DNA from 3 places in the Brevibacillus brevis NBRC 100599 genome. Region 2 is predicted to be linked to each of the others. Evidence: predicted binding sites of a transcription regulator. Region 2 holds the regulator's gene; each other region holds the start of a gene.
The links. The regulator LexA, encoded in region 2, represses DNA repair genes until DNA is damaged. The targets are predictions, from matches to a motif close to CGAACATATGTTCG.

Region 1: BBR47_RS17620 (YolD-like family protein) is a predicted target of LexA. The motif match lies at 2,464-2,477, and genes of this name have one in related genera.
Region 3: ruvC (crossover junction endodeoxyribonuclease RuvC) is a predicted target of LexA. The motif match lies at 2,418-2,431, and genes of this name have one in related genera.

What each region holds. Positions count from the first base shown of each region.
Region 1 covers NC_012491.1:3,709,670-3,717,507, reverse strand. The annotation lists gene BBR47_RS17640 (N-acetylmuramoyl-L-alanine amidase) at 1-749, shown strand, start outside; gene BBR47_RS31290 (hypothetical protein) at 754-891, shown strand; gene BBR47_RS31645 (DUF2797 domain-containing protein) at 938-1,042, opposite strand; gene BBR47_RS17635 (hypothetical protein) at 1,180-1,401, opposite strand; gene BBR47_RS17630 (hypothetical protein) at 1,523-2,215, shown strand; gene BBR47_RS17620 (YolD-like family protein) at 2,661-2,933, shown strand; gene BBR47_RS17610 (restriction endonuclease) at 3,465-4,181, shown strand; gene BBR47_RS17605 (thermonuclease family protein) at 4,216-5,193, shown strand; gene BBR47_RS17600 (hypothetical protein) at 5,416-5,913, opposite strand; gene BBR47_RS17595 (helix-turn-helix domain-containing protein) at 6,184-6,528, opposite strand; partial or broken gene BBR47_RS31640 (hypothetical protein) at 6,618-6,728, shown strand; gene BBR47_RS30415 (ATP-binding protein) at 6,741-7,133, shown strand; gene BBR47_RS17585 (protease inhibitor I42 family protein) at 7,769-7,838, opposite strand, start outside.
Region 2 covers NC_012491.1:3,518,583-3,526,420, reverse strand. The annotation lists gene BBR47_RS16670 (hypothetical protein) at 1-630, opposite strand, end outside; gene BBR47_RS16665 (DUF4269 domain-containing protein) at 718-1,293, opposite strand; gene BBR47_RS16660 (DUF456 domain-containing protein) at 1,402-1,887, shown strand; gene lexA (transcriptional repressor LexA) at 1,938-2,561, opposite strand; gene yneA (cell division suppressor protein YneA) at 2,724-3,059, shown strand; gene BBR47_RS16645 (DUF896 domain-containing protein) at 3,136-3,333, shown strand; gene crcB (fluoride efflux transporter CrcB) at 3,430-3,795, shown strand; gene BBR47_RS16635 (HelD family protein) at 3,828-6,077, shown strand; gene BBR47_RS16630 (HesB/IscA family protein) at 6,141-6,443, opposite strand; gene ltaE (low-specificity L-threonine aldolase) at 6,567-7,592, shown strand; gene BBR47_RS16620 (peptide ABC transporter substrate-binding protein) at 7,823-7,838, shown strand, end outside.
Region 3 covers NC_012491.1:1,955,525-1,963,362, forward strand. The annotation lists gene BBR47_RS09605 (bifunctional 2',3'-cyclic-nucleotide 2'-phosphodiesterase/3'-nucleotidase) at 1-44, opposite strand, end outside; gene BBR47_RS09610 (BofC C-terminal domain-containing protein) at 260-832, shown strand; gene BBR47_RS09615 (hypothetical protein) at 918-2,003, opposite strand; gene BBR47_RS09620 (hypothetical protein) at 2,136-2,327, shown strand; gene ruvC (crossover junction endodeoxyribonuclease RuvC) at 2,491-2,991, shown strand; gene ruvA (Holliday junction branch migration protein RuvA) at 2,988-3,605, shown strand; gene ruvB (Holliday junction branch migration DNA helicase RuvB) at 3,610-4,608, shown strand; gene BBR47_RS09640 (DUF2905 domain-containing protein) at 4,605-4,823, shown strand; gene BBR47_RS09645 (SpoIID/LytB domain-containing protein) at 4,987-6,921, shown strand; gene queA (tRNA preQ1(34) S-adenosylmethionine ribosyltransferase-isomerase QueA) at 6,965-7,838, shown strand, end outside.

The sequences.
Region 1 (7,838 bases), 190 kb from region 2:
CATTAAGGTATGGACTACGTAAGCTGACTGACATCCGATCGGCAGCTATGCATCATTCAGCTACAAAAAGCGGATCGCCAGAGGCGTTCGCACGCTATCACGTCAACACAAACGGCTGGCCGGGCATTGCCTATCATTTTGTGATTCAAAAGGATGGGGTGATTTATTGGTGCAACGATCCAGAGGCAATTTCCTACCATGTTGGCAACAGTAACCGTCATGCGCTAGGCATTTGCCTTGTCGGAGACTTCCGGACACAGAAACCGACGCCTGAGCAACTTGATGCCGCCAATCGCCTAATCCAGCACTTGCAGGTACAGATTCCAACAATGAAGCAGGTGCTTGGTCACCAGGAGTACCCCGGCTACGCTTGGAAAAACTGTCCTGCATTTCCGATGGGAACGTTCCGCACAAATTACTCACAATTTTTGCAAAAAGCTGTGGGGAAAGTGGATAAGCCTAAGCAGATTCCGGTTGCTATCAATCTGAATGGTACTTTACTCGCAGCAACGGGCTTTTTGCAGGAAGGCGTTTCTATGCTACCAGTCCGTGCGGTTGCCAATGCCGCTGGTGGAAAAGTGGAGTGGATTGAACAGACGAAGGACGTTCGCGTGAACGGGATGGATCTGAATGAAAGGGTGATTGATGGATCAGCTTATGCTCCTGCTCGTGAGTTGGCTGCCGCCTTTTGTCTACAGGTTGAGTGGGATGGAAGTAATAATACGGTGGGACTGAGAGGAGGAGTGTAGAATCATGAAAGACTTTCTGAAAAAGCACAAGAAATCTATGTTGCTTATTCTGGCTGGGACGCTGGCGATCGCGGGAACATATGCAGGGATCGGCGAAGAAGCACAGCAGCAGATACTGAAAGCCATTGAAAGCTTATTTTAACGAGTGCAGCCCTCCTTCGAAATATCCGGGGAGGGCTTTTTAATTTTTATTCCTCTTTGTTGAGTTGTTCTTTGAAACATTCTTCACAAAAGCCCAAGTCAACCAAGTATTCAAACTGGCGACCGCATCCTGCGCATGGGACTGTACTCACGGACATTCCTCCTTTCATGATTACTTGTTTAGACATTCTATATTTTACCATTCGGTCATATTAAACGTTGGAATGAGAGAGACTTTTCTTTGGAGTTTGAAAGGTAATCCCTCCTTTGGGGGTGTTATCCATCAATTCTATTGTTTACTTTTTTTAAAGAAGACAACAAAAAGTAAAACAACATTTAAAATTAATAATCCCATGAGCAGGTAATTTGTTGTAGCTAGATTTGCATTAAGAGAAGCAATTTCTCCTTTAACTTCGAGTAAAGAACTACTTGTTTTGTTGCCTGCCTCTCGAATACTTGCCGAAAAATCATTGAAATATTGGTGTAGTTCTGTAAAATCAGGCTTTTGCATAATGAAATCATCATCCTTTTTTTGCTTTTATAGTAAATTTTAAATACTTCGTATTGACGTAACCTTCTTCCATATTATACCATACGAATGTAAAATGTAAAATAATGGGAGGGTGTTACTTGTGAAACTTTTTAATTTTAAGTCGCTTTTTGCAAGTTTGCTTTGCGGAGCGTTAGTTTTATCTGCTTCTGGACTATCTAATACTGCTCATGCAGCAAAAAGTGTACAAGAAGTACAATTGAAGTTAACTTCTGTTGAGATTCAACTGAAGCCTAATCTAGAAATGGTTCGTACTGAAACCGGAGATACCGCAACAGTTAAATTAATTGACAGAAAAACTGGTGAAACAACGGAGACATATTCGGAGACAATCGAATCTGTTAAATCTGTGCAAGGGAAAGGTATTAATGCTGCCAGTGGAAATTACACTACAGTGACTGTGAAAAATAATAAAAAAGATGGCCCAGTAACTACAGAACTGGCCGCGAAGTTGAAAATCTACACTAATAGTTCTTTTAGACAAATCAATTCTATTGAAAGTAAAACTATGAAGATTACTAATTCTAACTCTGCTACGTTAGAGGATAAAGATATAGTGGCAATTTCAACTTCTGATAAATTTCCAACTCAAGAAGTTGAAATCAGCGGAAGTGCAACAATTACGTATAAGAGCACTAGCGCCGCAAGTGCAACGGGGGCTTTCAGCGTATCAGCACTAACTGCAGCAGGTTTTGAGGTTTCAATCACCGGTAGTCAAGAGTGGGAATTTTACGCACGCAAACCCGTTGATATAGGTCTCCGTTATAAAGTATAAAAACAAATACAAAAAAAGCTCCTCGACTCGGGGGAGCTTTTTTGTATTCAAAGAGGAAGGGGTGTTTTTATTCGTCAGGGACTTCCCAGCGCACTAAACGTCCAACCTTTCCAACTACTAAATACCCGTTTTGTCTTTCCCTCCACGCTTCGTTTCACTTCGGGAACGAATACTAACGAAATGTAAATAATATGGAGCGCTGGAACATTTTTATCTTGATTACAGAACGTAAGCCCTCATATAATGCAAGAACAAATGTTCGTGAAAAGGGTGATTAACATGGAGACAATCCAAGCAGTGATTGATGGCCAACTCCAAGCAATACCCGTTTTAACCCAAAAACACCTAAAAGCAATACGCAAAATCCGTACTGGGGCAAGTCCTGGATGCGCCCCTGACATTCTCCGAGATTTGATAGATGCTGGATTGGTGGAGGAGACTTCGAATGACCCTACTGTATGAACATCACTATGAGGAAGTTATGACTCATTTAACACCGGTTGATTCAGAAGCCTTGGCTGAAATGAATGTCATTATTTACGACTCCGTACGTAAAGACTATGCGGTCAACGTCAGTTGGCACGAGGACTGTATCCGTAGGGAATGGGGCGTGGTTAAAGACATCGACCGAATTGAGAACAAAATCAAGCTCGTTCGCGTTGATGGTGTATGGTGGGTGCCCATTGAAAAAATGCTGCAGGTTGAGCGGGTGTATTAGACAATGATTCACCCTGACCAATGGCGAGATATACTTCATGAAACGATCTTGTATGGCATGCTGTTTAAGGCTATCGCACTCGATGCCGAAAGCTTTAATCAAGACCAGTTCAAAATGTCATATCGTCCCATGTTGGATACCATATCAATGTGGGCGGAGAGGAAACACCACGAATATCGAAGTCAGTTTGGGAGGATGGGTGGGAAAATTCATATCCAAAGGACAACTGATAGTTTTCTATACTCTGTAGTTGTGACTGTCCGTGGCCGACAAGAAGAATGTCTCTATAACGTGTCGCATTTAAAAGCTGAATGCCAAGTTCGCCTTAACAATTATTTATACGACGCCAAGCAGCAAGCGAATGGGCGTGCATAGTAAATAGCGAAGGATTACAACAGCGAACCTCCCCACCCATTCAAAAATAAGGGTGGGTTTTTGTTATTTTGTATATTTGTGTATAATTGTTTCGTTTGTTAGAAAATAGGGAATTAAGTATGCTGAAAGAACTATTTTTGAAAGGGGACTGTACTTTTGGCACGAAGAAGGAAAAAGGGAGATGACCCGATAAGCCAGTTGGTCGGACTGCTTTCTTTATTTGCATTTGGCGGGGCGTATTACTATACAAATTCATTTATCATCGGTGGAATTGCTTTTGCTGCTGTAATGGGTGCTGCTCTTTGGATTTCTATTGCTCAGAGCGCAAAAAGAGAAGAGCGATTAAGGAAATCAGGAATACGCGAAATAGACAAAATGGATGGCCTACAATTCGAACAATACCTTGGACTGCTTTTTCGTTCGCAAGGGTATAAAGTAGAAGTAACACGTGCTTCAGGAGACTTCGGAGCTGATTTGATATTGCAAAAGAATGGCACTAAAACAGTTGTCCAAGCTAAGCGCTACTCTAAAAACGTTGGGATCGAAGCAATTCAGCAAGTCGTTGGGGCAATGAAACATTATGGTGCATTGGGTTCGTGGGTAGTAACTAATAGAGACTTCACAGATGCTGCTTATAAGCTGGCTGCCTCTAACGGGGTAAAATTGATCAATCGCGAAGCACTCATTGAAATGATTCTCCTGATGAACCCTACAGCAAAACCAGACCCTAAAAAGGTGATCGCACAATTCCAATCGAAAACACATATCTGCGACAAGTGTCGTAGCCAGATGGTCTTGAGAAAAGGGGCAAAAGGTGAATTCTATGGCTGTAAAGGATATCCGAAATGCAGAAATATTAAAGCAGCTCGGTAAAATCTAATACGTCGGGATATTAGGGGGACTTATTTTGAAACTTATAAAGATATTAGGATGGATTTTTGTACCTTACATAATGGTATTTGTTGATTGGAAACGGCTGGGGAAAATTGGTAAGCGTGTAGGGGCAACATGGGCCATATTAGCATTAATCATTGGGATAGCTGGCAGAGATACCAATAATAAACCAAATCCAAGTAATACAACTGAATCGGCCAATGTAATATCTGCAGCAGTAAATTCACCGAAAACAGAGGCCGTTAGTTCCTCTCGAACTGTAACCACAGATCAGCAGGGAGTTTCGGCGGCTACCGATGTAAATACTACTCAGAATACACAACGGATTCAAGCAAAGGTCTTGGAAGTGGTGGATGGAGATACTATCAAAGTAAAAATAAACGACAAAGAAGAGACTGTACGTTTTCTTCTAGTCGATACTCCTGAAACGAAGCACCCTAAATACGGGGTACAACCATTCGGTAAAGAAGCGAGTGACTTCACGAAGCAACTCCTTACTGAAAAGACTGTGGAGCTTGAACAGGATGTAAATAATGGTCCTGACAAATATGGACGACTTCTCTATTACATTTATGTAGATGGTAAATCGGTTCAAGAGCAATTACTGGAAAAGGGGTTGGCACGCGTCGCGTATGTGTACGTACCTAACGTGAAATATGTTGAACAGTACCGTAAAATTCAAGAACAAGCACAAAAAGCCGGAGTTGGAATTTGGTCAATTGAGAACTACGCCCAAGAGGATGGGTACCATTCGGATGTTGTAAAAAAGAACGAACCGGATCCCAGTAAAAACACCGTGGCTACCCAAACTTCACCGAAGCCGCAGCCTAATCCCCAACCCCAGCCAACTCCTCAGCAACCAGTACAGGAAGTGTATTATGCTAACTGTAGTGAGGCAAAAGCAGCAGGTGCAGCTCCTCTTTATAGAGGGGAGCCTGGGTACAGAGAGAAGTTAGATCGTGACAAAGACGGAGTTGCTTGTGAAAAGTAAGATTTAAACCTTCTCATTGGAGAGACATTCTATGGCGTATCATAATCAATTGTCACCAGTGAGGGTCGCGAGTATGTTTACATTCAGAGACAGATTAAAGCAAACGTCAAAATACGGAACTAGACAAAGAGTGGCATGATGCCATCACCAATATTATTTTATTTCTGGCTAATAAATAACCCGTCCCTATTTTGAGGGGACGGGTTATTGAAGTAACCTTTATTATTCAGAAATCATAAGTACAATCTTTTTGAAAATTTCAGGGGCTTGCTTAATTTCGGATGCTTCAATTTTTCCAAGCAGGAATCCGTAGCCCTCTACATCAGGGTAGTCATCTGATTGCCTTAGCTTCTCTTCTAATGAACCTTCCTCATAGTAAAGATCCCATGAATTATCTTTCAATTCAATGGCGATTCCCACATGCTCTTTTCCGTTGTGATCGATTTCCAGATGGTAATGTCGTAAATCTCGATGAAAAATATCATCAAATATCACGTTAATACTGTTCAATTTTTCTCGTAATAGAGTGGAAGAAGTTTGGGGTAGTCTTATATACAACTTAAAACCAATCTTTTCCCCGTTCAGTTTCATCATATCTATTTCATCGTACATAGGCATGCTGTCGCCCAATACATCAATGACTGCTTTTTTTATGTCATTGTGATTTGGAAATTCATTAAAGTACAACTCGCATAGATATCTAGTATAATCATCCGACAAAAATTAAACCTCCTACTTTTAATCCAACGTTTGCACAGGAATAACCAATTAATTAATTTCTACCATGGAAACTTAGGTAAGTCATTACCGAAGGGTACCAAGTAGGAGTGTACTATATATTTTTCCTAAATTGTTTACGCATTCGAGCAATATTGTTTACTGAAACTCGTGTTGATATTACTAAGCCGGTTATTCGTTTAGTACCTTTCTAGTTCAGAAAGGTAAAAAGATTTACTGGCAAAAATAAAATTTCAGAAGGGCCGCTTTATTCTATTCCTTCATTAATATAGCCAAATACTTCGATAGGTCATTTAAGGGCGTCGGGGGTGGAATCTTGCGATCATGTTCCCATTCGTATAGAGTGCGTTCACTTATTCCTAAAAGCGCAGCAAATTCTCTCTTTGTGTACCCATAGTACAATCGAGCTTTAATAATACGTTCCCCTAAACTTGATTCCGGCAGTTTCTCAAAACAACCTAGAAAAGCAACTGAGACGCCAAGCACTTTGGAAAGTCGTCTTAGGCTAGGAGGAGAAACTTTCAATTTATTAGCTTCTGCTAATCCAATTGTTCTTGTACACAAACCTGTGGCAGCGGCAAGATCGACCAAGTACATCTGCTTTGCTGTACGTGCTGCTCTAAGACGGCCACCAGGACTATCATCTATCATGTCTATAAATGGGGAAAAGGGTGTTTCCTTTTTAAATGATATTCCAAGGGTATTATCTTCAACCTTGCCCTTGTGGATTCTTTGGTACTCGAGAGAAGCAAACCTGCTCTTGCTCCCCTCAACAAATCTACAAATACCGCTCAAAGCTCTCAGGTCCCTTGTTAGACCGTATCGATCTGCACATCGAGGTGCCGAGAGTACCAGTTCAACTTCTTCACAACAGAAAAGCAGAGGAGTCCTCAAAAGACATTCAGCATCGAGTAGAACAAGCGAGAGCTGTTCAATGCGAAAGATACCAATATCGTCCCGGATGTCCTTTTAACAGTGTGATGAATGGAGAAGAACTACGCCAATTTGCGCAACTAGATAAAGAAGGGCAGGAGATGCTGCAGCTTGCCTTCGAGACATTAGGTTTAAGTGCAAGAGCATACGATAGAATTGTGAAAGTGGCGAGGACAATTGCAGATCTAGATGGGGCTTCCCGTGTAGATGCTGCACATGTAGCAGAAGCAATTCGTTACAGAGCCTTGGACCGAGGGCTACTTTTTTAATGGAGCGGGGACATGATCAAAGCAGAGCACAGTATCTGATAAAGGGATAAAACAAGTAGGGGGTTAAGTAAACCATTCTTTAAAGAGGGAACTAAAGTTAATAACATAATAAAGCGAGACAGTATTCAATAATCAAGTAGAGTAAACGAATAAAAGTAGATTCAAGGTGGTAATAAAATTTACTAGTACAACATTTTTGAGACAAAATGTTGCTGAAATGTCTTTGATAAATTACCTGGAGGGTTGTTAATGAAGGTATTCCGTCATCTAAGAATCTTGATTCAATACTTCTTTGTGATAGGCTTTCTGTTCGATTGCTCCCATATGTAGAATCCGGATATGATTCGGATGTGATTCGATTGGCATTCAGTAGAAAATTGCTCATTTCCTAAGCAACAAAGTCTTGGTTCCCTCAATTTTGGTTCCTCAACTATTGCTGCTTCGATGCAAAGTTTGTTTTCTTAGCTGCATAGTCACATCTGCAAAGATGTCAACACCAGTCCAAATTGTCAAATAGTCAAGTTTTCGAGGTAAAAAATTGGTTAGTCTGCATGCGCCTGTAAATGAACACACCACATACAGACTAACCACTTCACTACCAATAAAGTAACAGTAAATACTTTTGAAACCTAATCCTACACAATCGTAACAACATAAAACACAAACTCCCCACATTCCCCATTATCCCAAGGCCGACAATACTTC
Region 2 (7,838 bases):
TAAAACAACCTCACTTGCATAGCGTGAGAGAAATAGGAGAAAGGGGGATTCTAGCAGGTAGTCACTGAGCACCCAGTTCGTGGGGGATATGGAGACCTCGTCACACGTTTTGAATGGTCTATTCATAAAGTCCCAGAGCCTTTTGTGATCCGGTTGGGGAAGGTAGGTAGTCTGCTTGATAAAGGAATCCCTGTCTATTTGGAACAGCTTTATGCTTAGGAGATTACTACGTTCACATTCTCCCTGTAGATAAAAATCGCTTACCAGAGGATTAATCTTACTTGTATGTATGACCGATTCGATAAAAGAACGCTTTATATTCGGCTTTAAATCCTCCAGCCTAATTTCCTCCATCTTTCCATTTGTGCATATTCCCCGTACTTTCGTAAACAGGCTTGTGAAATTGACGGAAGCATACGCTTCTATCTCGGGATCGTTGTGGGCCGGAATCCGATAAGCAGTATGTTCATGAACAACAAAAGGGGCGATGGCCCATTGCAGGACGATATCATGGATAAAATCTGGGGGCTCCTGAAGCCCACTTGACTCGAATCTCTTAAATGAGAAGTCGACGTTTGTTTCTACCCGATTCTCTCCAGTGAGGAGCGGTAGCTCTATCAGCCAATCCATATAGTATGTCCTCCTTAATGATCGGTTGCAACGCCAGTCACTGTTTACCCCTTATGATCCCAGCAAGTTGATAGATTTGCTAGCAGATTAATCCTTTCGTAGGGGCTGAACTCTTTGGCGTAATTCCTGTTCGGTCAACGACTCCAATTGCAACAAGGCCTCATACGGATCATCACCCGGAATATGAAAGTATCGAGCAAATGCAGGTTCTGTTTTGAGGCCGTCTTGCTTCAGAGCCCTGATATGTATACACGCATCCAAGCCCCCTATATGTAATAATCGTGCTTCGATGTCCATATGACGATAGGCGTTTTGCTTTTCGACTGCAACCGGTTGAGCAAACAATTCAAACCAAAAGCCAGCTGTGAAAAACGAAATAACGCACGTGGGAATCCCTTTTAGATCGAGTTTTGTCACTTCAAAGCTGGTTAAGCAGCCAAACGCTTTACGGACAACCTGCTCAAACTGATCCAGATCACGACTCTCACAAATAATATCCAGATCGCTTTGCTCAACATCAATGTCCAATGGGATGGTTCCGGCAAGCACTGGACGGTAATCGGCTAGTACTTCCATGATATGCGTCTGTTGAATCGCTTTCCACGCCGCTTTTTGGCGCATCGTTCCTCTGCCCAGGTAAGAGAGATCATGCCAATTTTTCATGAAACTACCCCCATGTCTACTTTCTTTTAAAATAGTGTAGACAAAAGTGAATAAACGCGCAACGAAATTGGTAATCACTCGTATACCTAAATGAAGGGAGTGTAGTGGATGGAAATATTTTTGTGGGTCGTGGTTGTGTTATTGTTCCTGCTAAGCATCGCAGGAATTTTCTTGCCCGTTTTACCTGATACGATCTTGTTGTGGGGGGGCTTTTTGCTCTATCACTTTTTCATTGCAGATCCTGGAGCGGGATTGCCGGCATCCTTTTGGTGGGGAATGGTCGTTCTAAGCATTCTGCTTTACGGTGCTGACTTGCTGACGAACATGTACTTTGTGAAAAAGTACGGGGGGTCCAAGTGGTCGTCCATAGCTGCTGCCGCCGGAATTATCCTCGGGATTTTCGTTTTCCCACCGTTTGGTATGCTGATCTTGCCGTTCGTATTCGTCGTTCTCGTAGAGTTGATGGTACAGAAGCAGTCAATGGAGCGAGCAGTGAAAGCGGGGGTAGGCTCACTAATTGGATTTTTGGGCAGTGCGGTCGTAAAAGTCATCTTGCAAGTTACGATGATCATCTGGTTTTTTATCGCCAGATAACATATAGAAAACAAAAAGGACAGCCGAGGCTGTCCTTTTTTACGTGGAAACTAGTGAATGAGGCGATAGACACCAATGACTTTACCGAGAATGGTGACATGCTCCAGAATGATCGGTTCCATCGTGGCATTTTCCGGTTGGAGACGGAAGTGGTTCTTTTCTTTGAAAAATCTTTTGACGGTCGCTTCATCTTCTTCTGTCATAGCTACGACAATGTCACCATTGTTCGCTACGTGCTGTTGGCGAACAATGACGTAGTCTCCGTCGAGAATCCCGGCATCAATCATGCTATTCCCGGAGACGCGCAGCATGTAGACCTTGTCGGAAGTCACGATATTGTCTGGAAGCGGGAAGTATTCTTCCACATCCTCAATGGCTGTAATGGGTTGTCCAGCGGTTACTTTTCCGATTACTGGCACACGGACGACAGAGTCTTCGAAATTGTCTTGAAAACGATCTTCATCTGAAAGCAATTCGATGGCGCGAGGTTTGGTAGGATCTCGACGAATGAGGCCTTTTTTCTCTAAGCGTGCCAAATGACCATGTACCGTTGAGCTGGAAGCGAGGCCAACTGCCTCTCCAATTTCACGTACAGAAGGCGGATATCCTTTATCACGAACTTCCTTTCGTATGAACTCGATGATGGCTTGTTGTCTACTCGATAATTTTGACATAGAAAGACACCCCTGATTTCTCGAACATATTTTCCTATATTATACCATGGGAGCTTGCGTTCGACAAACATAAGTTCGTTTCGTTGTTGACATGAACATATGTTCTCATTTATTATGAGCTTACAAGAGAACAGAACGTATGTTTGTAAGGAGGCCATTATCATGAATTCATCGACAGTACGTAATCGTTTCGAGAAAAAAGAAGAACGTCGTGTTCGTTTTGGTATCACGAGAGGTCAAGCACTCTTGTTTCTTATTACATTTACTCTCTTTTTTTACTTGTTGACCGAACTAGTGTTTGCTGCTTCACCAATGGACGAGCCACAAGGCATAGAAGTAACCGTACAATCCGGAGATAGTCTATGGTCGTTAGCTGTTCGCTACTCAGATCAGCATACGGATGTTCGTGACTATATCATAGAAATTAAGGAAGCGAACGGCTTGGATAGCAACTGGATTTACCCGGGTCAGACTCTGATCATGCCTGATATGCCGTAAGTGTTCGGCTGTCTTGCGGGATCACTCGAATGTGGTATAATGAAGCGGCACTACTACAGAGTGGGAGGAACCAGCAGTGGTATCTGACGCAGAAATTAAACGCATTAACGAATTGGTCAAAAAATCTCGCGAAGAAGGTTTAACCGAAGAGGAAAAGCTCGAGCAAAAAGCATTGCGCCAAAAGTACATTGACGCCGTTAAGCTTTCACTGAGAGCAAATTTGGATTCCATCCGTTATGTGGAAGACCTTGAAGAAAATAAGCCAAAACAGTAAGATAACAATTACTGATACGACAGACATCCTCGCTTGACGCTAGGGTGTCTTTTTCTGTGACATACATAACGCTTTGATAGCCAGGGAGGGAAAGCGATGGCGTGGATAGCTGTGGCGGTTGGCGGAGCAGTTGGCTCTCTTGTGCGCTACCTATTGTCTTTACTCGCAAATCAGCCGGAATGGCCGTGGGGAACCTGGATCGCCAATGTTTGTGGATCCTTGATCATTGGCATCTTGTTCGTGCTGGGGAAAGAACGTGGCATTTTATCTCCAACACTCTATCTCTTATTTGCAACGGGTGTCATGGGAGGATTTACGACTTTCTCTAGCTTCTCCTTGGAAGTGGTCACTTTTTGGGGAGAAGGACATCTGTTGCGGGGCACATTATATGCTCTTCTCAGTTTGGGAGTCGGTCTACTTTCATGTGCGGTTGGAATATGGCTGGCTAGGCAATGGTCCTGATACGTACACGATACATGTGAGGGGGAATGAAGGTGAGTACACAGCATCGTGATTATGAATGGGAACAAAAAAAGCTGGATGAAACCATTTCAGCTATTGATGAAGAAATGGAGCAGCTTCGCAATGAAATTCGCGAGGCAACCGATGACTATGTGAAACAGGTCGTTAACTCTAAAAAGGCAAAGGATTTGCGCTACCTGGAAGATCAGGGGCGAGAGAAGCCTTATTTCGGCAGAGTGGACTTCTTGAAGGATGAAATCTACGAGCTGGATCAGGTCTACATAGGAAAACGGGGAATTGTACGCAGCGATACATTTGATTCTGTCGTCGTGGATTGGCGTGCGCCTATCGCCAGTCTTTATTATTCTGGTGAGAGCAAAGACGCGTTTTATCGGATGGGACGCGAGATCGTGCGTGGAGAAGTTCGATTAAAGCGTAATTTTGCGATTGAAGACGGGAAGATCGTCGGTATCTATGATGGAGCGGTAAAAGAAACAATTAACCGCGAAATGGGGCATCCTGACGAGTTTTTGCAGGAGGGCTTCATCGATGAATTTTTGGCAGCCAATTTAAATCAGGCGAACGATAGCAGACTAAAAGACATCGTCGCTACCATTCAATCCGAGCAAAATGATATTATTCGGGCGGAAAAAGAACGGCCCATTGTCGTGCAAGGTGTAGCGGGGAGCGGAAAAACGACGATTGCGCTGCACCGGCTCTCCTATTTGATTTATAACTTCCAGGATTCCATGATGTCCAAAAAATTCATGGTGTTTGCGCCAAACCGGATGTTTCTTACCTATATATCCGAGGTTTTGCCGGAGTTGGGAGTCGATGACGTTCAACAGTCTACCTTTGTAGATTGGGCAGCGCGTCTTGTGAAGCCTCTGCTGCCAAAAGGGTGGAGAATCGTGAGTCCCGATAAGCCTCTTCAATTGTTCTTCGAAGAAGGGCAGGACGAGCGCCAGCAAGAAATGACGCGAAACAGGCTTCGCTTCAAAGGATCGCTCGCTTGTCGGGAGGCGCTGGAGCAATACATTCGGCATATCGTCGAAACGAGAATCCCTTTTAAGAAACTCAGCTTTTTATACAACAAAACAAAGCAAGTCTTTTCCATTCCGGGTGATTTTATTCGCCAATGCTTCTTGGAGCAATTCGCCAATATGCCGTATCATCGTCGAGTAGAAGCGCTTCGCAAGCATTTAAAACAAGAAATGAACAAGCAATTATTTGCCCATTTACGAGAACGAAAAGTCGATTTGGACAAAGAAGGCTTGTACAAATTCGAGAAAATGCTGGAGCAAATCCTGGATACGTACCTGACTTCGTTTCCAAGACTGGAAATCTTCACAGCTTATCGCGAGCTGATTGCTGATGAGGAATTGCTGCGCAAACTCGCACCTGCTGACATTTCAGACGAAGTTGTGCGTGATGTGACTCAGTCAAGTGCTGCGCTGTTTGCAGAGGAGCGATTGGAGCCCGAAGATATCGCGCCATTGCTATACTTGCAGCATATTGTGGAAGGAATGAATAAGGCGGAGCATTTTGATCATACGGTCGTGGATGAAGCACAAGACTTGAGTGCGTTAGAAATAGCTGTCATTGCATTGGCAACCAAGCGAAACTCGCTCACGATCGTGGGAGATATTGCGCAAGGCATTCATAGCTACCGAGGAATTCATGCTTGGGAAGAGTTGACCAAGGGGATATTTGCGCAGCTGTTTCCTTCCTATTATACGTTGTCGCAAAGCTATCGTTCGACAATTGAGATTATGCGCTGTGCTAACGAAGTGTTGCGGCAAATTGAATTGCCCGAGACGGTATTGGCAAAACCGGTTTTGCGTCATGGTGAAAAACCAATCATGGTCAAGGCTCGTTCACGAGCGCAACTGTGGGAGGACATCTCTTCGCGTGTGGCAGACTACCAGTCGGAAGGCTTCAAAACGATTGCGATCGTAGCGAAAACGATCCTAGCGAGTAAAAAAGCACATAAAGGCCTGCAAGACAAGATAGCTGATCTGACTCTGTTAGGCAGCAAGGATAACCAATTTCCAGGTGGCGTAACCGTCATGCCTGCTTTTTTAACAAAAGGCTTGCAGTTTGATGTGGTCATTTTGCTGGATGTGGACGCCTATCAAAATAATGAATGGGACGCGAAGCTATTGTATGTCGCGATGACACGTCCAGTCCATCGGCTTGTTATGACGCAGGTTGATGACGTTTCTTCACCGTTGCTAATAGATTTACCAACAGCGCTCTACACCATGGCTACTGACGAATAAGAATCGACTCATCAAAGAAAACCCTCTGCTTGTAAAAAAACAGAGGGTTTATCTGTATCATGCTTAGTGGTCGCCTGTGTTACCTTTAGAAGGGTTCGTAATCACAAAACCTTCTTGTGGCAAGAAGAGGTAATCAATGACGACGCCATCCAGCAAAGGCTCATCCTTTTTCACGATCACATCGATCTCTTTGTCGGTAGAGATCACAACATCTTCTTCTGTTGGCTTGTCCAGAGCGAGTCCGTAATGTGCATGATCACCGTGAGCGTGCGTAATATAAACGCGCAGTTTCAATTCTTTGTCTTCTTCTTGCTCGATGATTGGAGCCAATTGCTTGGCAGCGTTACGAGTGATTTTTAGTTTCACAGGTCAAATCCCCTAACTGTATGTAAGTTACCCCTCCATCTTAGCAAGAGGGAAATCAGGATGCAATGTTGAAAGTGTTACGATATGACTAGAGAATGACAACAGGGTGGGGGAGAGTCATTTATGAAAATCGATTTGCGAAGTGATACCGTTACGAAGCCAACCGAGGAGATGCTTCGAGCAATGGCGGAAGCGGAGGTTGGGGATGATGTTTACCGGGAGGACCCAACTGTCAATCGTTTGGAAGCGATCGCGGCTGAAATACTCGGAAAGGAAGCTGCGCTGTTCGTAACAAGTGGCACGCAAGGTAATCAGGTCGCTGTTTTGACGCATTGTGTCAACGGAGACGAAGTCATTGCGGAAGCGGATTCGCACATTTTTTACTATGAAGGCGGCGCAATGTCGGCATTGGCTGGCGTGCAAACACGGACGCTGGTTGGTGAACGCGGTGCTCTGCGTGCAGAAGAGGTAGAGAGGGCGATTCGGGGCAACAATATCCATTTTCCTCGGACAAAATTGATCTGTCTCGAAAATACACATAATCGCGCGGGCGGGGCGGTAATCTCTGTTGAGCAAATGAAGAACGTCTATGATATCGCGCAAAAACACGGTGTTCCCGTTCATTTGGACGGTGCTCGTCTCTTCAATGCGGCTGTGGCACTAGGTGTTGCAGTCAGTGAGCTAAGCGTTTATGCCGATACCGTTCAGATTTGCTTGTCCAAAGGGCTGAGTGCTCCAGTTGGTTCCATTTTGGCTGGTGAACGTGCGTTTATCGAAGAAGCGAGATGGTGGAGAAAAAAATTAGGCGGTGGATTGCGTCAGGCAGGGTATTTGGCAGCGCCGGGCATCATCGCTCTGACACAAATGACCGATCGATTGGCAGAAGACCATGAACGGGCACAGCAATTGGCAAAAGGCTTGCGCCAGCTATCGCTTCAGGTGGAGCAAGTCGAGACGAATATCGTGCTGGTGAATACGGACTCGATTGGACAAACAGCTGTCGCCTTCTTGGAACGTTTGGAGGAAAAAGGAGTGCTCGCGGTCGATTTTGACGAGTATGTCATTCGCTTTACGACGCATCGACACATTAGCGATCAACATATCAAGACCGTGGTGGAAGCAGTAGAGGAATTATTGGTAACAGTGTAATTGAATCAAACGCTTGTAGCCAGTCGAAGGGAAGACTGGCTTTTTTCTTTGCTTCAACCATCAATTCGAAATAGTTAGACAATTTGTACAAAACAAGACTCTATACACGATCTGTTTTTCGCCATACCGTCTGATTTGTTTCTCCTACACTTGCGTTATCATAGTAGTGTGATAAAGCAATAGTATTTACTGGTGTATGGAATCGAATGGAATCAAGGGGGATGGTCTCGATGAGAAAGAGAAAGA
Region 3 (7,838 bases), 1.6 Mb from region 2:
CTGAGGAGAAAAGCAGTCAGCATTTTTTTGTTCGTTTTTTTCATGTTTGAAATGACCTCCATAAGTTTACAATAATGCCAAGCAAAAATAGTTTATCATTAGATTTGAAGGCTGGATAGATAGCTAGATGAAATAGTATATTAATTTTTTGTATTGACAAAAGTAAAAAAATATAACGTCAATCCCACTTTAGTCGCGTATGCCCCTGTTTCTTTGTGGCAATGATAGGAAGAAAAGTCTATAAAAGAAGGGGTTCTATTTGACTGAGAAGAAAAAATGGATGGTTTACGCGACGTGGGGTGTAGCTTTCGTTACAGGCGTCGTAGCCGGCATCGTATTTCTGGGTAAAGATGGAAACGATTCAGGTCTTACGCGCTTACTGAACCATACTGGTATAGCAGATGTAGTTGCAGGTAATTCGTACGAACTGGTTTTAACCCGCCATTATTTGTGTGGGGTGCGAGATGAAGATCATGTATCGGTTCGTCCGAATCAACTGGCAGACGCCATGGGCAACTATAATGGATGGGAAATTGTACAAGCCGAGCCCGTCAAGATGCTCTTAATGAAACGCGAGCAGGATATAGCGCCAGCGTGCAAGGAGAATGGACATATCGGAATAGCTGCGGACGGCATGCTTGCCCTGTTTCATGGTCTGCCCGCTGAACAAGATGTCGTGCAAACCTTTTATCGAATCGATACGGCAAAAATGGAAGCGAGTCTGCCAAAAGAGGAATGGGAGAATCTGAAACGGGGGATTCGCATTCGGAACTTGGCAGAGTATAACAGTGTATTGTCTACCTATGGCGAATACCAATGGAGCGGACAATGAATACGGGTAAACCGAAAAGAAATCCCTTTCGAGCCTTTCGTGTAACAAGCGCGTATGGACTGGAAAGGGATTTTTGTTTCCATGGCTACGGATTTAGTTCAACCGCAATGATTCGCCAGCGTTCCCCCGGGACTTCACGGCGCAAAAGAAACTTCCATGTTCGTCGAAAATTCCCGCCTTCCTCTGCGATGTACGCGAGCCGAACAGGAACCTCTATCAAGAGGGGACCACGTTCGTCTGAAGGGATGACGATTTCTGACGTTCGCACAGATTCGATCGCGGACAGTTCTTCTGGAAGTGTGAAACCGTCTGTTGTCATTCGCATCGAATGGGTGTCGTGCTCATGCAGAGCGGTGAGGAAATAGCCGACCAATTCTTCAGGTGACGCCCCTTTTAGTGTAGTTGCAAGTGCTCCGGAGGCTTTGAGAATCATCATGCTGTGACTGGGATCGGGCTCTGAGCGTCGATGGGTGGAGCTGCCAAAAAAGTGGATGCAAAAATGCCCCGGGAATTCATTTCCCTTAATCGCACCAGCACCATGAGGCATTCCGTGCATAGACGCTGCAAAATAAGTACCGTCTACCTCTACCAGAATGGCTCTGCGCTTCCACGACCATTTTCCCTGATAAATGTTCTTCATGATCTGTGTATCCTTGCGCGTCAACGGTTGAACATCGGCATGGCGACTACCTGCTCTGCGCTGGACATCAAAACGTTGTCCTGTCTCTAAATCAATTACCGTACCGAACTCCATCCGTTTTAACGTTTTTTTCACCTGTTCCCAAGGAATGGCTTGTGCAAAATGGACTGCCTCTACGGACTTGACCATTTCTTCGATCTGCTGGCGAACATCATTTGCCAACACATAGCGACGTGGCATTTCTTTTTCATAAAGCTGACCATCGTGATCATATACATACATTCGTTTTTTTACGGTCAATGTAGCGCGTACCCAGTGTGGGTTATAGGAGGCAACTTCGATAGCAGAGCCCAATATCCGCTTCGTAAATTGCTTTTGATCAGGGAAGGACATGGTCGTTTGGAAGGAGGAATCGGGTGACACCGATACGGTGACCATGATGTCATTCTTGATCTTGGCAAGCGCATAGTATGGCATGGACAGTGCGATTGCGAGAAAATAGATACAAAAAATAAGGACTTTGCTGCGCAACAACCAACACCTCCACAGCTTATCGTTTCAATAAGATGTCTGACATATGTGGCGTAAATCTTGGTATCATAACACCATTGCGCTTACGCCATACTGATTTCATACGGTGATCGAAGGAGGAGTCTTTAGACCATGTCTACCATGCCTAGAGGTAGCTACAAAGACCAGTTCCATCAGCGTTTGTACGTTCAGTTGAACCAGGGGCACAACAAGCTCAATTACCAACAGATCAATAAGATCAAAGAGCACATGCAAAGTGGCGTAGACGACTATGCCCACATGCAGCATGATGTGTCGGATTCATTCGGAATGAACAAACACTAACAGACGCCGTATAACCCGTTCCTTTTATTGGGAGCGGGTTTTTTTATATTTCTGTTCAAAAGTCGACTTTTTGAACTTGGATATGAAATGGAAATACACGTTCGCTTTTTGGGTGCTTTGTGTTACAGTAGAGAGTAGAATCTTTGCTCACGGAGAGTGGACTATGCGCATTTTAGGAATTGACCCTGGCATTGCGATTGTTGGCTTCGGGGTTGTGGATAAAGAGGGCAGCCAATTGCGTCCCGTCCAATATGGAAGCATTCAAACAGAAGCTGGATTGCCAGTACCGCTTAGATTGAAACAGATTTTTGAGGCAATGCAGAGCCTTCTGGAAACCTATCGTCCCGATGAAATGTCCGTCGAAAAGCTTTTCTTTAATAAAAACGTGACGACGGCCTTTACAGTTGGTCAAGCGCGAGGGGTTATTATCCTTGCAGCAGAGCTGGCTGGTGTGCCGGTCTATGAATATACCCCGATGCAGGTCAAGCAAGCTGTGACTGGATACGGGGGAGCAGAGAAGAAGCAAATACAGGAAATGACGAAGCTCCTATTGCGGTTAAAAGAAGTACCAAAGCCTGACGACGTGGCGGACGCATTGGGCATTGCGATTACGCACGCACAGTTTCGAGCGTTCATTTCCATTTCGGAAGGGGTCAAGAAATGATTGATTTTGTAGAAGGTACACTTAGTTATCTCGATTCGGAATACATAGTTATCGAAACGGGTGGAATTGGTTATCGACTGTTTTGCCCAAACCCGTACCAATTCGTTCGGTATGAAGGCAACAAAACCAAATTGTTTACCCACCACCACGTGCGGGAAGATGCCATCCTGCTGTACGGCTTCGCTACCCGTGACGAACGCGATTTGTTCCGCAAGCTGCTCGATGTTAGCGGAATTGGTCCAAAGGGCGGATTGGCTATTCTGGCCGCTGCAACGCCTGAGCAGCTAGTGATGGCGGTTCAACAGGAGAATGTTACCTATTTGACGAAATTTCCGGGGATTGGGAAAAAGACGGCCCAACGCATTATCCTCGATTTGAAGGATAAATTGGTAGGGTACACACCATCTGCGATTTTGACTGTTGCAGCGGGTGATTTGACAGCAGGCGAGCAAGCTGTGTCTGCACTGAACGAAGCGCTCGATGCATTGACTGCACTGGGTTACTCTGATGGTGAACTGCAAAAAATCAGAAACACGCTGTCTGAGAAATCAAAAGAGGGCGATGGTGTAGAAAAGCTCATCAAACAAGGGCTTGCGTTGCTCATGAGGGGGTAGGATTTTGGATTCTCGGATCATCACGACGCATATGAATTGGGAAGAAGATGCGGCGGAGCTGAGCCTCCGTCCTCGTTATTTAAACGAATACATCGGTCAGCAGCATGTGAAGGAAAACCTGAAAATTTTTATTGAAGCGGCCAAAATGCGGAAAGAGTCGTTGGACCACGTACTGCTGTACGGTCCTCCTGGTCTGGGGAAGACGACTCTGTCGCAAATTATTGCAAATGAGCTGGGTGTGAATATCCGCACGACTTCTGGTCCAGCAATTGAACGCCCCGGTGATTTGGCAGCGATTTTGACGAATTTGCAAGAAGGCGATGTCCTGTTTATTGACGAGATTCACAGACTGAACCGAAGCGTCGAGGAAGTTCTGTATCCGGCGATGGAGGATTTTGCGCTGGACATCATTATCGGTAAAGGGCCAAGCGCTCGCAGTGTTCGTTTGGATTTACCGCCATTTACACTAGTCGGGGCTACGACGCGGGCTGGAATGCTCTCCGCGCCGCTTCGAGATCGCTTTGGGGTTGTCAATCGCTTGGAATTCTATACTGTTCCGGAACTGACCTTTATCGTTTCACGGGCAGCCGACATCCTGCAGGTCGTCATTCGAGAAGGCGGGGCAGAGGAGATTGCCAGACGTTCACGGGGAACACCCCGGGTGGCAAACCGTTTGCTGAAGCGGGTTCGCGATTTTGCCCAAGTAAAAGGCGAAGGCGTCATTACGACAGAGATTGCCAAAGAAGCGCTGGAAAGATTGCAAGTAGATGCCTGCGGTCTCGATCATATTGACCACAAACTGTTGCTAGCGATTATTGATCGTTTTGACGGTGGGCCGGTTGGACTGGATACGATCGCAGCAACAATCGGAGAAGAGTCACAGACGGTGGAAGATGTTTGCGAGCCGTACCTCATGCAGATTGGCTTTATGCAGCGGACGCCACGGGGGCGTGTACTCACCCCAAGTGCGTACCAACACTTTGGTCGGGAGATGAAATCGTGAATCCTGTAGCCAAGCTACTTATTATTGGTGGTGCTGCTTTAATCGTAATCGGTCTGTTGTGGCAGGTAGGAGGCAGATTTTTGCCGCTGGGACGTTTGCCGGGAGATATCGTGGTAGAAAAGGAAAACGTCAAATTCTACTTTCCGATTGTGACTTGTATTGTGATTAGCATCGTCCTGTCTCTTGGCATGTATCTATTTCGGTTGTTTAAATAAGCAAGTGTGTAGGCCATCGGAGCTCATCGTTCCGGTGGTTTTTTTGTGTGTGCGGGCGTTTGGTCCCATTTTACGAAAAAGGCAGGAGATCAGCCGACGATTGTCGAAAAAACAAGTGGGAAGACATGCCAATTTTTGTTGAAAATCAGGTGAAGAAAGGACAATGGACGACATGAGAAAGAAATGGATGGGGAAAGTCCTTTCGGTGGGCCTGCTATCAGTAGTTCTCGTAGGAGGACATGAACCAGCGCAGGCAGCCGGCGACAATATTAGGGTTGCGCTATTTGTGGATACAGGACAAGGATATCGAGGAGTAGTTCCTTCCGTTACGCTAACTGCTGCAAATGGAATGGAGGTCGTGCTCAATGGACCCGAAGGCAAGACAGATTTACCCGAATTAAAGGGAGATGCAGCTCGTTACCGAGTTGATGAATATCATCTGATCGTTGCCGAAACAGGTGACTGGAATCGCGCACAGCAGATTGCACAGCAATTGAGCCAACGAAAATACGAGGGTTCGATCCAGGTGGCAAAACGTAACGGTCAGACCGTCTATCAGGTTGTAAGCGGAACGTACGACACGTATCAGGCTGCTGCGAATCAGGCAAAAACAGTTGCCCAAGCAATCGGGCAGAATCCGCTGGTAAAAGGCCCGCATCGACTCGAAGCGGGTAAATTCAAAAGCTTAAAGGAAGCGCAAGAATGGCAAGCGTCCTTTGAAGCAGCGGGTATTCCTGCTTATCCCGTGATGGTATCAGAGGGGGATAAAGTAAAGTATGCGGTTTGGATCGGTGATGAGGTTAGTCCTGATGCTTTGAAAGAATTGAAACGAAGAGCAAACGCTGCATTCCCTTCTTTCTCCTATCAGGAGCCAGACAGCCATTCATATGTTATATTGAAGCAGGATGTATACGGATCATCGGATGAAGTGATTTGGAAGTATGTATTCTCCCCTCAAGTTAAGCTGACCGTTGAAGCGAATAAAGCAGACGATGAAGCGGTGATTGGCGTTGTGGAACGAGAGCAGCGCACATATCGGGGTGAGATGGAGCTGTCGGAATACAATGGTCACTTGACGCTAGTAAATGAGCTTCCGATGGAAGAGTATCTGTATGGCGTCGTTGGCTCTGAAATGGCTCCAGGCTGGCCAATAGAAGCATTGAAAACGCAGGCAGTCCTGTCGAGAACTCGTGCTGTGTGGCAAGGCAATAAGTATGGTGTTGCCAATGTGTCCGATACGGTTTTCGAACAAGCGTATTATGGCTATACAAAAGAGTCTGATGATGTGCGTGAGGCCGTCGACGAGACGGAAGGCGAAGTCATTTACTACCAAGGCAAACCAGCCGAGTCGCTCTTCTATTCCAACGCAGGCGGTATGACAGCGGATGGCACAGAAGTATGGGGCAATCCCGTTCCTTATTTGCGATCTGTCGAGAGTAAAGACACCTATCCAATGGATAATGCAAGCGTATGGTATCGTGTGGCTTTAGCGGATGGTACGAGCGGCTATGTACGAAATGATCTGGTAACCGAAACAGGCCAGAGCAATTCAGCCGGACAAAGAATGGCGGTCATTTCGACCGAGAATACCAATTTGCGCTCGGGTCCAAGTACAACGACGAATCGGGTGTTGTCCGTACTCCCTACTGGTGCAGAGGTAACGATCCTCTCAGAAGTAAAAGAAGAAAATGCGTATTCGTGGACGCGTGGTCCGTTTACCGCTACAGAGATCGCAGCCATGATCAATGCGGCGCATGACAAGAACAAAGCTCCACGCATTTCAGGAAACGTAACGAGCCTGAAAGTGACAGAGCGCGGTCCATCTGGACGTGTGATCGCGATGGAAGCAAACGGGAAGCCAATCGTCGTTTCTTCACCGGATGCTTTCCGTTCTGTTTTTCAACAAGGTGGCTCCCCTCTTCGCAGCACGAAGTTTGAAGTAGAAAAGATCAATGGTTCGCAATTCATCTTCCGTGGTACTGGCTTTGGGCACGGACTTGGTGTTTCGCAATACGGAGCACGTGCGATGGCAGAGGAAGGGTATGACTACAAAGATATCTTGCAACACTACTACCAGGATGTGACAATCGAAAAGTAAGTCGTTTGCCACAAGATCTACCGCAAAAAGGAGTAACGATTTCGTGGACGTGCAACAATTTGATTTTGATTTGCCGGAGCATTTGATCGCCCAGCACCCGCTAGAAGACCGAACTTCATCGAGATTGCTCGTGTTAGAGAAACAAACAGGCAATATCGTTCATCAGCAATTTACCCATTTAATCGATCACCTCCAAGCAGGGGACGTACTCGTCATGAATGACAGCCGCGTTTTACCTGCCAGATTGATAGGGGAAAAGACTGACACTGGTGCGAAAATAGAAATCCTTTTGTTGAAATCACTTGGTGAGGATCGTTGGGAGACGCTGGTGAAGCCCGGGAAGCGGATGAAGCCGGGGACAGAAGTGGTTTTTGGTAACGGCCTTTTGCGTTGTGTTTGTGAAGACGTGACAGAGACAGGTGGACGAATCGTGCGCTTTTTGTACGAGGGAATCTTTTATGAGATTCTCGACCAATTAGGCTCGATGCCTTTACCTCCGTATATTCACGCGCAGCTGGAGGACAGCGAGCGTTACCAGACAGTCTATGCGAAGGAGCGCGGTTCAGCGGCAGCTCCGACAGCCGGGCTTCATTTCACAAAGCCATACTTGGAGCAAATCGCTGCCAAAGGGGTACAGCTGGCTTATGTGACACTGCATGTTGGACTTGGGACTTTTCGCCCTGTATCAGCGGATTCCGTGGAAGAGCATGTCATGCACGCGGAGTACTATGAGATTCCCGAAGAAACAGTAGAGCTGGTGAACCAGGCAAAAGCAGAAGGTAGAAGAGTAATCGCTGTCGGGACGACATCCTGCCGAACATTGGAGACAGTAGGGCGCGCGAATGGAGGAAAGCTGGTGGCAACCTCTGGTTGGACGGATATTTTCATTTATCCGGGCTACACGTTTTCCATCCTGG